DNA from 3 places in the Streptomyces sp. DT190 genome. Region 2 is predicted to be linked to each of the others. Evidence: riboswitches for the same ligand, from Rfam matches in the RefSeq annotation. Region 2 holds a riboswitch; each other region holds the start of a gene.
The links. Region 2 has a riboswitch for cyclic di-AMP ahead of ACPXCS_RS14195 (transglycosylase family protein). Riboswitches for the same ligand answer to the same signal wherever they lie in the genome.

Region 1 (5,076 bases), on a different contig from region 2:
GGCTGAGCAGCTCCATGACCTCCGGGGAGTACGCCGAGGCATGCGAGCTGCTGCGGTGCACCTTGTAACGGCGGTGCTTGGCGTTTGACTTCAGGTAGTCCTCGACGATGGCGTCCCGCTCGACGCCGAGGGCGAGCAGCGTCACCGCGACGGACAGGCCCGCGCGGTCCTTGCCCGCCGCGCAGTGCATCAGCGCGGGCACGCTGTCCTGCGTGAGCGCGTGCAGCACCTGGGAGTGCTCCGCGGTGCGGTCCCTGATGATCATGCGGTACGAGGCGATCATCCGGTCCGCGCCCTTGCCGTCCGCCAGGATCGAGCGCAGCTGCTCCAGGTCGCCGTCGCGGACCATCTTCCAGAACTCGGCGCCGTCGGCCGGGTCGCTCAGCGGCAGGTTCACGTTGCGCACGCCCGGCAGCTCGACGTCCGGGCCCTCGAGCTTCTGGTCGGCGGCGTTGCGGAAGTCGAAGACCGTGTGCAGCCCGAGCGTGGCGAGGAAGGCGGCGTCCTCACCGGTCGCGTGGGCCAGGTGGCCGCTGCGGAACAGCACGCCCTGCCGCACCCGCCGCCCGTCCACGGTCGGCAGTCCGCCCACGTCGCGGAAGTTGCGCACTCCGGCCAGCTCGGGCTCGGTCGACGGGACCTGCTGTGTCACGAGGGCTCCTCCCCATCGGCGCCGCCGGCTCGGCTCGTCGACGGCTCACTCGACCATACGACATGGCTGCCAGGGGCATTGAGTTGTCCACAGGCGTTGCCGGGGACGTCCGCCACGCTCGATGATGTTGCTGCTTGGTCGCACCTGGTCGGGCTTGTTCGAATCTGTGGGGGCTCGATGCTGGACATCTCCGACGACGGCCGTACATGGGTGCTCTCCGGGCCGGCCAGCAGCTACGCCGTCCATGTCACCGACCGGGACGAACTGCTCCACCTGCACTGGGGTCCGCGGATCGCCCTGGCCGACGCCGAGGCCCTCGCCGTCCGGCCGCTGCCGGAGTACCGGCCCTTCGAGTCCCCGCTCGACGGCCGCGAGGAGTACCCGGTCGAGGGCGGCCCCCGGTTCGTCCGCCCCGCCCTGTCCGTGCGCACCGCCGAGCGGCGCGGCACCGAGTGGGCCTACGAGGGGCACGACACGGCGGGCGGCGGGCTGCGTCTGCGCTTCACGGACGGCGGCCTGGCCGTCCTCCTCCACTACCGGATGCGCCCCGGCACCGACGTCGTCGAGCGCTGGGTGACCCTGGACAACAGCGGACCGTGGGTCGAGGTGCTGCGGGCCGACTCCGCCACCTGGACCCTGCCCGACCGCGACGCCTGGCGGCTGTCCCAGCTGCACGGCCGCTGGGGCGCCGAGTCCCGGCTGACGCGTTCCCGGCTCACCCCCGGCGAGAAGGTGATCGGCAGCCGCCGCGGTCACACCGGCCACCAGCACCTGCCCTGGGTCGCCCTGGACACCGACGCCACCGAGGAGCACGGCGAGGTCTACGGCTGCGCCCTGGGCTGGTCCGGCTCCTGGCGGATCGCCGTCGCCCGGCTCCCGGACGCGCGCGTGCAGATCACCGGCGGCGCCGGCCACGACGACTCGGGCCTGCTGGCTCTGGGCACGGGGGAGTCGTACACCACCCCCGTCTTCGCCGGCCTCTGGAGCGACGGCGGGTTCGGCGGGGCGAGCCGCGCGTGGCACGCCTACCAGCGCCGGTACGTGATCCCGGAGGCCGGGCAGGACCGGCCGGTGCTGTTCAACTCCTGGGAGGCCACCGGGTTCGACATCTCCGAGGAGCAGCAGCGGGCGCTCGCCGAGCGGGCCGCCGCCCTGGGCGTGGAGCTGTTCGTGGTCGACGACGGCTGGTTCGGGACGCGCACCAGCGACCGGGCGGGGCTCGGCGACTGGACCCCCAACCCCGACCGCTTCCCCGGCGGGCTGAAGCCGCTCGCCGACCATGTGCACGGCCTCGGCATGCGGTTCGGCATCTGGGTCGAGCCCGAGATGGTGAACCCGGACAGCGACCTGTACCGCGCCCACCCGGACTGGGTGCAGTACCAACCGGGACGTAAGCGGACGGAGTTCCGCAATCAGCTCGTACTGAACCTCGCCCGCCAGGACGTCCGGCAGTACCTGTGGGAGCAGCTCGACGGGCTCCTCTCCAGCGCCCCGATCGACTACGTCAAGTGGGACTTCAACCGCTGCTTCACCGACGCCGGCTGGCCGGGCGAGCCCTGTCCGCAGCGGCTCTGGGTCGACCACGTCCGCGCCCTGTACGACCTGCTGGACCGGCTGCGGGCCGCCCACCCGGGGGTGGCCTTCGAGTCCTGCTCGGGCGGCGGCGGACGGATCGACCTCGGTGTGCTGAGCCGCACGGACCAGGTGTGGACCTCCGACAACACCGACCCGCTCGACCGGCTCGCCATCCAGCACGGCTTCAGCCAGCTCCACCCCGCGCGCGTGATGGCCGCCTGGGTCACCGACAGCCCGAACGCCATGCTCAACCACCGGGCCAGTTCCCTGCGGTTCCGGTTCGTGAGCGCCATGGCCGGGGTGCTCGGGGTGGGCGGCGACCTCACGACGTGGACGCAGGAGGAGCTCACCGAGGCGCGGGAGTGGGTGGCGCGCTACCGGCGGATCCGGCCGGTGGTGCAGCGCGGCGACCTCTACCGGCTCAGACCTCCGGACGGCGGACTGAGCGCCGTGCAGTACGTCCTCGGCGACGAGGCCGTCGTCCTCGCCTGGCTCCAGGCGCAGCGCTACGGCGAGCCGGTGCAGGCGCTCCGGCTGCGCGGCATCGATCCGGCAGCGACGTACGAATGCCTCGAAACGGGCGAACTGCACCGAGGGGGTGTCCTGCTGCACCACGGGCTGCGGGTCGGTCTGCGCGGAGACCTCGATGCCACGGTGGTCCACCTTAAGCGGAAGTAGTCATTCTTGTCCGAATAAGCCGCTTAGGCCGCTTCGCCATAACGTGCCCCGGTCGCTGGGGAGATGGGGTCGGGGTGCGTGACCATCGTCATACCGGTGACGATGCGTTGTTGCCATGTGCACGTAATCAGGGCGTTATTCAGGGGAATTGAGGAAAATCATTGATCGGAAATCCACGCTCGGTGACGGGAAATCCGTCGACGCGTCAAGGAAAACGCCCGCACGGGCAACCACAAGCTTGTCCCGTCGCGTCCCGGTCGCTTACGTTCCACACCAATCCGGACGGACGCCTAATCCTGCCGCCGCCCGGAGCCCGCACACACTGACCCGACGTACGGCAGGAGCGGGGGACCCACAGGTAAGACGCCTGTTCCGGTTCCCGGAACAGGCTTGGGGTTAAGCCGCGCCCCGGCGCGGCCGGGCATCTCCAGCCCGCACCCGACAGCTCACCTCGCAGGCGACGGAGAGGAATTCGCCATGCCCGCGAAGGGTAAGCACCGCCGTCCCAAGACCCAGCGTTTCACCCGCTCCATCGCCGTCGCCGGAACCGGTGGAGCCGCTCTCGCCCTTCCCCTCATGGGGGCCGCCGGCGCCCACGCCGCCACCCCGCAGTCCGCTCCGGAAAAGGCCGTCCAGTCCGCTCCGGCCGCCGGGAAGAAGGCCGCGGAAAAGGCCACCGGCGCGCGCACCTACACGGTGCGGGCCGGCGACTATCTCGCGAAGATCGCCGACGACCAGAACGTCAGCGGCGGCTGGAAGAAGCTCTACTCCGACAACCGGGACGCCGTCGGCGACGACCCGTCGCTGATCCACCCGGGCCTGAAGCTCTCCCTCGGCAAGAAGGCCGCGGCGAGCGCCCCCGAGGCGGCCGCGCCGTCCAAGCCGAAGGCCTCGGCCGGGAAGCCGGAGAAGGAGTCCGCGGAGAAGTCCGCGCAGAAGTCCTCGTCCGCCGGTTCGTCCGCCAAGGCGGAGACGGCCGCCAAGCCGGCCGCTGCCCAGCCGGCCGCGCAGAGCAACGCCGGCGGCTACAGCGCCCCGGTGGACGGTGCCACCGTCGGCACCCCGTACCGCATGTCCGGCAGCATGTGGTCCAGCGGTTACCACACCGGCGTCGACTTCGTCGTCCCGACCGGCACCTCCCTCAAGGCCGTCGGCGCGGGCACGGTCGTCTCCGCCGGCTGGGGCGGCGCGTACGGCAACCAGGTCGTCATCAAGCTGAACGACGGCCACTACGCCCAGTACGCCCACCTGTCCCAGCTCTCCGTCTCGGCCGGCCAGACCGTGACCGCCGGGCAGCAGGTCGGCCTGTCCGGCGCCACCGGCAACGTCACCGGACCGCACCTGCACTTCGAGATCCGCACCGCGCCGGGCTACGGCTCGGACCTGGACCCGGTCGCCTTCCTGCGCTCGCACGGCGTCTCCGTCGGCTGACCGACCGCACGACCACCTGCCTGACACGCGACCGTCGGCCGGACCCCGATCCCCGGGTCCGGCCTTCGGTGTGTGCGTCACCCGGCGGGCTCCTCAAGGCCGCTGCAACAGCCCTGAGGGGCTGCCTATTCCGGAGTTGGCGAACACTTTAGGAGTGGCTTATCTCACCGTCCGTCAACCCTTGCCTACGGTCGCGTAGGTCACATTCGAGGGTGAATCATGAGCGGCTGTGGCAGACGATTCGAAGAGTGACAGCAGAGCAGTGATCGGGTCGTACGTGGCGGTGGGGGACAGCTTCACCGAGGGCGTCGGTGATCCCGGCCCCGACGGGGCGTTCGTCGGCTGGGCCGACCGGTTCGCCGTCCTGCTCGCCGACCTCCGGCCCGAAGGCGACTTCCAGTACACCAACCTCGCCGTGCGCGGGAAGCTCCTCGACCAGATCGTGGCGGACCAGGTTCCGCGGGCCGTCGAGATGGCCCCGGACCTCGTGTCGTTCTGCGCCGGGGGCAACGACATCATCCGGCCCGGCACCGATCCGGACGAGGTGGCCGAGCGCTTCGAGCGGGCGCTCGCGCGGCTCACCGCGGTGGCCGGGACGGTGATGGTGACGACCGGGTTCGACACGCGTGGCGTGCCCGTGCTCAAGCATCTGCGCGGCAAGATCGCCACGTACAACGGCCATGTGCGGGCCATCGCCGACCGGTACGGCTGCCCGGTGCTCGACCTGTGGTCCCTGCGCA
Region 2 (5,076 bases):
AGGTCGTCGCCGACGAGCTGGACCTTGTCACCGAGCTTGTCGGTGATGGTCTTCCAGCCCTCCCAGTCGTCCTCGAACAGCGGGTCCTCGATGGAGACGAGCGGGTACGCGTCGACGAGCTCCGCGTAGTACTCGGTCATCTCGGCCGCCGAGCGCTCCTTGCCCTCGAAGGTGTAGACGCCGTCCTTGTAGAACTCGGAGGCGGCGACGTCGAGCGCCAGGGCGATCTGCTCGCCGGGGGTGTAGCCGGCTTCCTTGACGGCCTCGAGGATGAGGTCGAGGGCCTCGCGGTTGGAGCCGAGGTTCGGGGCGAAGCCGCCCTCGTCGCCGAGGCCGGTGGCCAGGCCCTTGCTCTTCAGGACCTTCTTCAGCGTGTGGTAGACCTCGGCGCCCCAGCGCAGGGCCTCGGAGAAGGACTCCGCGCCGATCGGGGCGATCATGAACTCCTGGATGTCCACGTTGGAGTCGGCGTGCGAGCCGCCGTTCAGGATGTTCATCATCGGCACCGGCAGCAGGTGCGCGTTGGGGCCGCCCAGGTAGCGGAACAGCGGCAGGTCGCTGGCCTCGGAGGCGGCGTGCGCGACGGCGAGCGAGACGCCGAGGATGGCGTTGGCGCCGAGCGAGCCCTTGTTGTCGGTGGCGTCCAGGTCGAACATCGCCTGGTCGATCAGACGCTGCTCGGTGGCGTCGTAGCCGACCAGCTCCGGGCCGATCTGCTCGATGACCGCGAGGACGGCCTTCTCCACACCCTTGCCGAGGTAGCGGTTCGAGTCGCCGTCGCGGAGCTCGATGGCCTCGAAGGCGCCCGTGGAGGCGCCGGACGGGACGGCGGCACGACCGGTGCTGCCGTCGTCGAGGCCGACCTCGACCTCGACCGTGGGGTTGCCTCGGGAGTCCAGGATTTCCCGGGCTACGACGACGTCGATGGACGGCACGAGCATCTCCTTCTTGATGTGACGCGGGTACGCGGGTCGCGTGGACCCGGCGAGGTGCGGGCCGGTGGCTCGCGACATGAGCCTAACCGGCTCCGGGCGATCGGCCACCGGGTCGCCCACCCCATGGACAGAACCGAGAGTAAATTGTTTCCGAACGGAACAAAGCCGGTTCCCGAAAATGCCCCGCCCCGGTGCGTACGGGGGACGACGCACCGGGGCGGGGAGCCCGTGGGGACGGGGACGGGCCGCTGCCTACTTCAGGTGCAGCTGCTGGCCCGGGTAGATGAGGTTGGCGTCCTCGACGATGTCCTTGTTCAGCTCGAAGAGCTTCGCCCAGCCGCCCTTGACCTTCTCCTCGGCCGCGATCGAGCTCAGGGTGTCGCCCTTGACGACCTTGTACTCGCCGTCGCCCTTCTTGACCTTCTTGCCGGTCGGGGTGGTGACGGTCTTCTTGGCGGCCGGGCGCTCCTCGGAGCGGGAGGCCGGCTGCTGGGTCTCGCGGGTCTCGGTGCTCTGCTGGCTCTGGCTCTGGCTCTGCGAGGAGCTGCCGGAGTCGGTGGAGCCGCCGCCGGTGTAGCCGGCGCTCGACAGGCCCTTGCCGCAGACCGGCCAGGCACCCTTGCCCTGGCCCGCGAGCACCTTCTCGGCGATCTCGATCTGCTGGGCCTTGGTGGCCTGGTCGGCGGTGGAGGCGTACTGGGTGCCGCCGTAGCCGGCCCAGGTGGAGGCGGAGAACTGCAGACCGCCGTAGTAACCGTTGCCGGTGTTGATGGACCAGTTGCCGCCGGACTCGCACTGGGCGACGGCGTCCCACTCGGAGGCGGTGGCGGCGGAGGCGTTGCCGGCCGCCATCAGCGGGGCGGCGACGGCGGCACCGGTGACACCGGCGATGGCGATGGCGCGAGCGGTCTTGGACGGACGGCGGTGCGTGCCCTTGCCGGAAAACAGCATGGAGAGATCCCCTCACCGACGCCTGCGAGGTGAGCTGTCGGGTTCGGGCCGGTTGAGTTGCCCGGCCACGCCCCTCACGGGACGCGGCTTCACCCCAAGCCCTTCCGGCACAACCGGCCGGTCGGGCACCTACCTTGGGTCCCCCGCTCCTGCCTACGGCGCTTGACGCGACGACTGTTCCCGTGCGGCCGCTGGCAGGATTCGGCGTTGCGGCAGCCGGGGCTCGCGATGACGAGCGGTCACGACCGTAGGCAGGTGATCCGCCGAAATTCAAAGACGATCAGGGCTTCTGAGATCTATCTCTCACCGCACCCATACGGGACATTCAGCACGAAACGTGACGTGAACTCACCCGGATTCGCGGTGACTTCGGCCGTCGTTTCCGCACTGCCCGAACCACTACCTCTCGTCCGCTTCCACCCTGGTCGTAAGCGTCTGACCGGGGCGGATGAGGTTCGGGTCGGCGCCGACGGCGTCCTTGTTCCCGGCGTAGAGCGCGTGCCATCCGCCGCTGAGGTCAAGGGAGTCGGCGATGGACCAGAGGCTGTCTCCGGTGCGGACGGTGTAGGAGCCGTCCGTGACGTCGCGGGCGGCGTCGTCGCCGCGCGAGGCGTGACGCCCCGCGGACTCGTCCGTACGGCCGTCCACGGGCTCGGAGTTCTCCTCGGCGCTGGGGCCGCGGTGGCGTCCGGAGCCGGTGTCGGTCAGGGCCGGAGCACCCTCGTCCTGCGGGGAGTTGCCGGACTCCTCCCCCTCGGTGGCGGCCTCGGACGAACCGTCGGACTCCCGGCCCTCCCCCTGCGCGGCGGAAGCGGAATCAGACGACTTGTCGGACTTGGCGGATTCCTCCTCCGGCGTCGACAGCGTGTCGGGCGAGGCCGACGCGGACGGCGAGGACGAAGAGGAAGGCGAAGAGGACGCCCCGGAAGAATCGGACTGTTCCGACGACTCCGACGACTCGGAGGAGTCGAGCAGCCCGGGCGAATCGGTCGGTGCGGACTCACCGGTCGAGCCGGACGCGTCGGCGTCCTTGCCCTGCTGGAGCCCGGAGAGCAGTCCGCAGGTACGCCATGCGCCGACCCCCTGGTCGGCGAGGATTCTCTCGGCCACGGTTATCTGCTGTGAGCGGCTGGCGAGATCGGCGCTCGCGGCGTATTCGAGACCGCCGTGGTTCTCCCAGTCCTCCTGGGACAGCGCGAGGCCGCCGTAGTAGCCGTTGCCGCTGTTCTGGCTCCAGGCGCCGCCCGTCTCGCAGTCCGCGACCCGGTCCCAGGTCGAGCCGTCGGCCGCGCTGGCACCGGAGGCCCCGAGGAGCGGGATCGCGATGGCGGAGCCGGTCACTCCGGCCGCTACGAGGAGTGCCGGAGCCTGGCGGGGGCGACGGTGCCGACCGTTCCCGGAGAGCATGCGGAAACCTTTCGCAAGACAGCAAGGACCAGCGCGGCGCAGGGGTTCCCCGGCCGCGTTGATGGGTGAACGTATCGGCAGACGATCACTTGTCACAAGTTCATGCCGCGCAGATCACGTGAAGATCACAAAGCTGAGGGTGTGTCACCTTGCGGCCGGGGTGAACTCCACCGGCAGCGTGCGCAGCCCGCGCATGATGAGTCCGCCGCGCCACCGCAGCTCGGCCGGGTCCGCCGCGAGGCGGAGGTCCGGCAGGCGGGTCAGGAGGGTGGCGAGGGCGGTCTGGCCCTCCAGGCGGGCGAGCGGGGCGCCCAGGCAGTAGTGGATGCCGTGGCCGTACCCGAGGTGCTGGTTGTCGCGGCGGGACAGGTCCAGCACGTCCGGGTCGGCGAACCGCTCCGGGTCCCGGTCCGCTGCGGCCAGGACGACCAGGACGGGATCACCCGCGTCGATGTGCTGCCCGCCGAGGGTGAGCGGCTGCGTGGCGAACCGCCAGGTGGCGAGCTCGACGGGGCCGTCGTAGCGCAGGAGTTCCTCGACGCCGGTCTCCAGGAGCCCGCTCTCCCCGGCGGCGAGGGAGGCCTGGAGGCGGGCGCGCTGCTCGGGGTGGGTGAGCAGGGCGTAGGTGCCGTTGCCGATGAGGTTCACCGTCGTCTCGAAACCGGCGAACAGCAGGATGAACGCCATGGCCGCCGCTTCGTTCTCGGTGAGGTGCTCGCCGTGGTCGGAGGCGCGGATGAGGCCGGAGATGAGGTCCTCGCCCGGTCCGGGTTCGGCGGGGAGCGCCTCCCGCTTGCGGTGGATGAGGTCGGCGAGGTAGCCGCGCATCTTCTTCACGGAGCGCGCCACCCCGCCCCGCGGCCCGCCCTGGTGACGGATCATCATGCCGGCCCAGTCCCGGAAGTCGTCCTGGTCCTCGCGGGGGACGCCGAGCAGGTCGCAGATGGCGTAGATGGGCAGCGGGAAGGCGAACTCGTGGATGAGGTCGGCGCTCCCCTTCTCCACGAAGGCGTCGATGAGGTGGTCGGTGAGTTCCTGCACCCGCGGCGCGAACTCGGCGACCCGGCGGGGCGTGAACGCCTTGGAGACGAGCCTGCGCAGCCGGGTGTGGTCCGGCGGGTCGATGTTGAGCAGGTGCGTCATCAGCTCGGCCTTGCGCTCCCCGGGGATCCCGGTCTTGCCCTTGGCGTGCGCGGGTTCGTCGTGGTGCGCCGGGTTCTTGGAGAGCCGGCTGTCGGCGAGGGTCTGCTTGGCGTCGGCGTAGCGCGTGACCAGCCAGGCCTCGACGCCGCTCGGGAGCCGTGTCCTGTGCACGGGGCTGTGCTCGCGGAGCCAGGCGTAGGCAGGGTACGGGTCGCTCGCGAACTCCCAGGTGAACAGGTCGGGGGCAGGGGCGGAGGCGGGCGGGCTGGGCCGGTGCTGGTCGGTCACCCCCCGACGGTATCCGGCCCGCCGCCGCTCTCCCGCGCCGGTCCGCTCAGCTCTCGGCCTGCCTGATCGCGTCCCGGTAGGCGCGGGCCGCGGCTCTCAGGGCCGCCTCCGGGTCCACGCCCTCCGACTCCGCCCGGACGGCCAGGGCCAGCAGCTCGTAGCCGATGCCCTCGACGGGCGGGAGCGGTATGTCCAGGCCGGCCGTGCGGGCCCGGGACGCCAGCTTGGCCGCGAGGGCCAGGCCGGGCTGGCCGAGCGGGATGCCCTCGGTGACGGAGCTGCGGCGCTTCTCGACGGCCTTGGTGCGCAGCCAGTGCTCCTTGACCTCCTCGGGGGTGGTGGCCGTCGCGTC
Region 3 (5,076 bases), on a different contig from region 2:
GTACGGCGACGACCGCGAGGTCCACGGGGCCGTCGATGTCCCGCACGGAACGGTGGGCCGGCACCCCGTCGAGCTCCTTCTGGTCGTCGGGGAGGGCCTTGTTCACGGCGTGGAGGCGGCCGGTGAAGCCGGCGTCCCGGATGTTGCCGAGGACGCTGCGGCCCACCCCGCCCGGGGTGCGTCCGGCGCCGATGACGGCGACCGAGCCGGGGGCGAGCAGCCGCTGCACGGACCGTGCCTCCGCGCGGTGTTCGCGCGCGTACTGCACGGCCAGGGAGCGGTCGGTGGGCTCCAGGTCGAACTCCAGGCGGACCACGCCGTCCTCGAAGCTGCGCTTCTGGGTGTACCCGGCGTCCGTGAACACCTTGATCATCTTGGTGTTGGCGGGCAGCACCTCGGCGGCGAAACGGCGGATGCCGCGCTCCCGGGCGACGGCGGCGATGTGCTCCAGGAGGGCGGAGGCGACGCCGCGGCCCTGGTGGGCGTCCTGCACGAGGAAGGCGACCTCGGCCTCGTCGGCGGGTGCGGACGCGGGCGTTCCGTCGGCGCCGATCCGGTCGTAGCGTACGGTGGCGATGAACTCGCCGCCGACCGTGGCCGCGAGTCCCACCCGGTCCACAAAGTCGTGGTGCGTGAAGCGGTGGACATCCTTGGCGGACAGGCGAGGGTACGGCGCGAAGAAGCGGTAGTACTTCGACTCGTCGGAGACCTGCTCGTAGAAGCTGACCAGACGCTCGGCGTCATCGACGGTGATGGGCCGGACGCGCGCGGTACCCCCGTCGCGCAGCACCACGTCGGCTTCCCAGTGGGCGGGATACTCGTGCCGGTCCGGCGAGGTCTGCATGGGCCCCAGAGTACGGCTAGCGCCTGACAACGGCGCGAGGCAGTCTGTGGAGGGCGTCAGTCGGGTCGAGGCCGCGACCCGACGGCACCCGCGGGGCGGAACGACAGGTCCCGCCCCGGGCTTCACGTGTGGGAAACTGGTCTAGACAACCCTGAACAGCGAAGGGCAGCAACACATGGCTGAGCGCCGCGTCAACGTCGGCTGGGCCGAGGGCCTCCACGCCCGCCCCGCCTCCATCTTCGTCCGAGCCGCCACGGCCGCAGGCGTCCCGGTGACGATCGCCAAGGCAGACGGCAACCCCGTCAACGCGGCCTCCATGCTCGCCGTCCTGGGCCTCGGCGCCCAGGGTGGCGAGGAGATCGTCCTCGCGTCCGACGCCGAAGGCGCGGACGCCGCCCTGGACCGGCTGGCGAAGCTGGTTTCCGAGGGCCTGGAGGAGCTGCCCGAGACCGTCTGAGTCGTTCGAGCGGCTTTCACGGGTGAAGCCGCGCCGGCCTTTCGGGCCGGCGCGGCTTCACTCATTTCCGGGAAGCGGAGCGCCTCGAATTCACGCGGCGCACCGGACCGCCCGAAAAAGGCAGCAGAATAAATCCCCCGCGAAACTGCCACTCTTTGTATACGGCTTCCGTGTTAATGCCGCAGGCTCGCCGTGTTTACGGGATGTTGCGAGTTCCTCACACGCTCGCCGCGGTCCCCCGGGGCGCCCGGCCGCAGCCGGTGGGCGGACCTCGCGCGCTCGGCGTGCAGCACCGTGACCGCCCGCGCGCGCTCGCTGTCGCCGCGCGCCACCGCGTCCACGATCGCGCCGTGCTCGGTCCAGGACTCCACCGGATCGGCCGGCGCCTCCACCGCGTACATCCAGGCGATCTTGTGGCGCAGCTGGGTGAGCATCGCGATCAGGGCGGGACTGCCGGAGGCCTGGGCCAGCGTCTCGTGGAACCAGCCGCCCAGGGAGCGCAGATCGTCGCTGGTGCCCCGGCGGGCGCGCTCCTGGCCCAGCCGGACCAGGCCGCGCAGGACCTTCAGATGGGCCTCGGTGCGGCGCTGGGCGGCACGGGCCGCGCCGAGCGGCTCCAGCAGCGCGCGCATCTCCAGCAGATCGGCGGCCTCCTGCTCGGTGGGCTCGGCCACGCACGCGCCCGCGTGCCGCCGGGTCACCACGAAGCCCTCGGCCTCCAGCGTGCGCAGGGCCTCCCGGACGGGGACGCGCGAGACGCCGTAGCGGCGTGCCAGGAGCTCCTCGGTGAGCCGGCTGCCGCGCTCGTGGACACCCGCGACGATGTCGTCCCGGATGGCCGTGCACACCGAGTGCGCGGGAATACGCATGACCCGACCTCCGCTTAATCCCCGTGAAACGTCGAAGAGTGACGCGTGTTCCGTGACTCTATTGCAATCAGCCGGAATTTCCGACGGCAGCCCGGAATCCATGGATATTTTTTGGACACGGCGTCCGGAGAATGCCGAAAGGCCCCGGCTCGGCGAGCCGGGGCCTTTCGGATGCGCAGGAGGTGGCGTCAGAGGTTCACGCCGTGCGAGCGGAGGTAGGCGAGGGGATCGATGTCCGAGCCGTACTCGGGGCTGGTCCGGGCCTCGAAGTGCAGGTGCGGGCCGGTCACGTTGCCGGTCGCGCCGGACAGGCCGATCTGCTGGCCCGGGGTGACCTGCTGGCCCACCGAGACGCCGACGGACGACAGGTGGCCGTACTGGGTGTACGTCCCGTCGTTCATTTTGATCACGACCTGGTTGCCGTAGGCGCCGCCCCAGCCGGCCTCGACGACCGTGCCCATGCCGACCGCGTGGACGGAGGTGCCGGTGGCGGCGTGGAAGTCGATGCCGGTGTGGCTGCCGGAGGACCAGACGGCGCCGCCGGCCTTGTAGCCGGTGGAGACGTAGGAGCCCGGGATCGGGGACACGAAGCTGTTGAGGCGCTTGCGCTCGGCCTCGCGGGCGGCGCGCTCCTTGGCCTCGCGGGCCTTCTCGGCGGCCTCCTTGGCCTTCCGGGCCACCTCGGCGGCGCGCTCGCGCGCGGCCTCCTCGGCCTTCTTCTTGGCGGCGGCCTCCTCGGCCGCCTGCTTCTGCGCGACCGCCTGGGCGTCGATCTGCTGGGCCACCGTGTCGCCCATGGTGATGACGGGGGTGAGGCCGGTCTGCTCGACGGCGGGCTCATTGGCGGCGAAGGCCGGGCCGGCGACGGTGCCGATCACACCGGTGGTGGCGAGAGCCGCGACGCCCGCCGCGCGGGCCGTGCCGCGCTGGATCCTGCTGGGGCGGCGATGCTTGCCGGTGGCGCGAGTGAACGCCATGAAGTGGCTGGTCCTTTCCTTCCCTCTCGCCTACCGGGTTAGCTGACGGGTTCGGAGCAGGAAGGTCTCCTACGGGCCCCCTCGCGACTCGCGCGGGCGCCCGATTCACCCCAGGGACTGCGTGGGTCCCCGGCTCCCCTGGCTCGCGCCGTACGGGGACTCGGCGATGACTGTCCGGTGCCGCGGGTGCGGCGCACTGCCTGACGAACAGCCCGGACGACGCTAAGCGGGGCCACTTTCAATTCCCAAACGGATCGCGGCTTTTGTAGCGCATCCCACAGGGCAGACGGGCAACTCCCGCCCCAATTCGGGCATAAAGGAGCCCTGGTGCCTTAGAAGACAACCAGGGCCCCTGCGCGCGGGCCGCTACTCGGCGGCCACGACCGTGACGGCGCCGATGCCGAGGGCCTCCACCGGGGCCTTGATCTGCGCCGCGTCGCCCACGAGGACGGTCACCAGACGGTCCACGGGGAAGGCGCTGACGACCGCCGCCGTGGCCTCCACCGTGCCGGTCTCGGTGAGCCGGCGGTAGAGCGTGGCCTGGTAGTCGTCGGGCAGGTGCTGCTCGACCTGGTCGGCCAGCGTGCTCGCGACGGCCGCCGCGGTCTCGTACTTCAGCGGTGCCACGCCGACCAGGTTCTGCACGGCCACGTCCCGCTCGGCGTCGGTCAGCCCCTCGGCGGCGAGGGTGCGCAGCACCGTCCACAGGTCCTGCAGGGCGGGGCCGGTGTTGGGGGTGTCCACGGAACCGCTGATGGCGAGCATCGAGGCACCGGTCCCGTCCGGCGCGGACCGCAGCACCTGGGCGAAGGACCGCACCCCGTAGGTGTAGCCCTTCTCCTCGCGCAGGACCCGGTCCAGGCGGGAGGTGAGGGTGCCGCCGAGGCAGTACGTGCCGAGCACCTGCGCGGGCCAGACACGGTCGTGCCGGTCCGGGCCGATCCGGCCGATCAGCAACTGCGTCTGGACGGCGCCCGGGCGGTCCACGATGACGACCCGGCCGGTGTCGTCGGCGGTCACCGGCGGCACCGGCCGCGGCTCGGCCGACGAACCGGTCCAGGAGCCCAGGGTGTCGGCGAGCAGGGCGTCCAGGTCGATGCCCGTGAGGTCGCCGACGACCACGGCGGTCGCCGTGGCGGGACGGACGTGCTTCTCGTAGAAGGCGCGGACGGCGGCGGAGTCGATCGCGGCGACCGTCTCCTCGGTGCCCTGCCGGGGCCGCGACATGCGCGAACCGGCCGGGAACAGCTCCTTGGAGAGCTCCTTGGCGGCGCGGCGGGAGGGGTTGGCCAGTTCGTGCGGGATCTCGTCGAGGCGGTTGCGGACCAGCCGCTCGACCTCGCTGTCCGCGAACGCGGGCGCCCTGAGGGCGTCGGCGACCAGACCGAGCCCCTTCGCGAGCCGGGAGGCCGGGACCTCCAGGCTGATCCGGACACCGGGGTGGTCGGCGTGCGCGTCCAGGGTCGCGCCGGCCCGCTCCAGCTCGGCCGCGAACTCCTCGGCGGAGTGCTTGTCGGTGCCCTCGGAGAAGGCGCGCGCCATGATCGTGGCCACGCCGTCCAGGGCGGCCGGCTCGGCCTCCAGGGGCGCGTCCAGCAGCACCTCCACGGCGACGACCTGCTGGCCCGGGCGGTGGCAGCGCAGCACCGTCAGGCCGTTGCCGAGCGTGCCGCGCTCGGGGGCCGGGAAGGCCCACGGCCGGGCCTCGCCCGCCTGCGGCCGGGGGTGGAAGTCCATCGTGGCGAGCTCGGTCACTTGGCCGCCTCCTCGTTCTCGTCGCCGGCCGCGGCTGCGGTGTCCCCGGCGGTGTCGGCGTCGTCGGTCTCGTCAGCGGTCTCGTCGTTCTCGTCGGCGACGGGCTCGTAGACGAGCACCGCGCGGTTGTCGGGGCGCAGGCGGGCCTTGGCGACCTCCTGGACCTCCTCCGCC

Region 1: it holds a riboswitch for cyclic di-AMP, as region 2 does, so the genes downstream of both, ACPXCS_RS01265 (M23 family metallopeptidase) here and ACPXCS_RS14195 (transglycosylase family protein) in region 2, are expected to answer to the same signal.
Region 3: it holds a riboswitch for cyclic di-AMP, as region 2 does, so the genes downstream of both, ACPXCS_RS09245 (M23 family metallopeptidase) here and ACPXCS_RS14195 (transglycosylase family protein) in region 2, are expected to answer to the same signal.

The regions. Positions count from the first base shown of each region.
Region 1 is NZ_JBNCNM010000001.1:291,622-296,697, forward strand. It holds gene ACPXCS_RS01255 (tyrosine-protein phosphatase) at 1-652, opposite strand, end outside; gene ACPXCS_RS01260 (alpha-galactosidase) at 830-2,905, shown strand; cyclic di-AMP (ydaO/yuaA leader) riboswitch at 3,223-3,378, shown strand; gene ACPXCS_RS01265 (M23 family metallopeptidase) at 3,383-4,336, shown strand; gene ACPXCS_RS01270 (SGNH/GDSL hydrolase family protein) at 4,599-5,076, shown strand, end outside.
Region 2 is NZ_JBNCNM010000006.1:252,251-257,326, reverse strand. It holds gene eno (phosphopyruvate hydratase) at 1-935, opposite strand, end outside; gene ACPXCS_RS14195 (transglycosylase family protein) at 1,188-1,886, opposite strand; cyclic di-AMP (ydaO/yuaA leader) riboswitch at 1,891-2,057, opposite strand; gene ACPXCS_RS14190 (transglycosylase family protein) at 2,286-3,293, opposite strand; gene ACPXCS_RS14185 (cytochrome P450 family protein) at 3,438-4,724, opposite strand; gene ACPXCS_RS14180 (nucleoside triphosphate pyrophosphohydrolase) at 4,771-5,076, opposite strand, start outside.
Region 3 is NZ_JBNCNM010000003.1:538,632-543,707, forward strand. It holds gene ACPXCS_RS09230 (GNAT family N-acetyltransferase) at 1-844, opposite strand, end outside; gene ACPXCS_RS09235 (HPr family phosphocarrier protein) at 1,020-1,301, shown strand; gene ACPXCS_RS09240 (GntR family transcriptional regulator) at 1,475-2,170, opposite strand; gene ACPXCS_RS09245 (M23 family metallopeptidase) at 2,359-3,147, opposite strand; cyclic di-AMP (ydaO/yuaA leader) riboswitch at 3,160-3,323, opposite strand; gene ACPXCS_RS09250 (M16 family metallopeptidase) at 3,514-4,902, opposite strand; gene ACPXCS_RS09255 (M16 family metallopeptidase) at 4,899-5,076, opposite strand, start outside.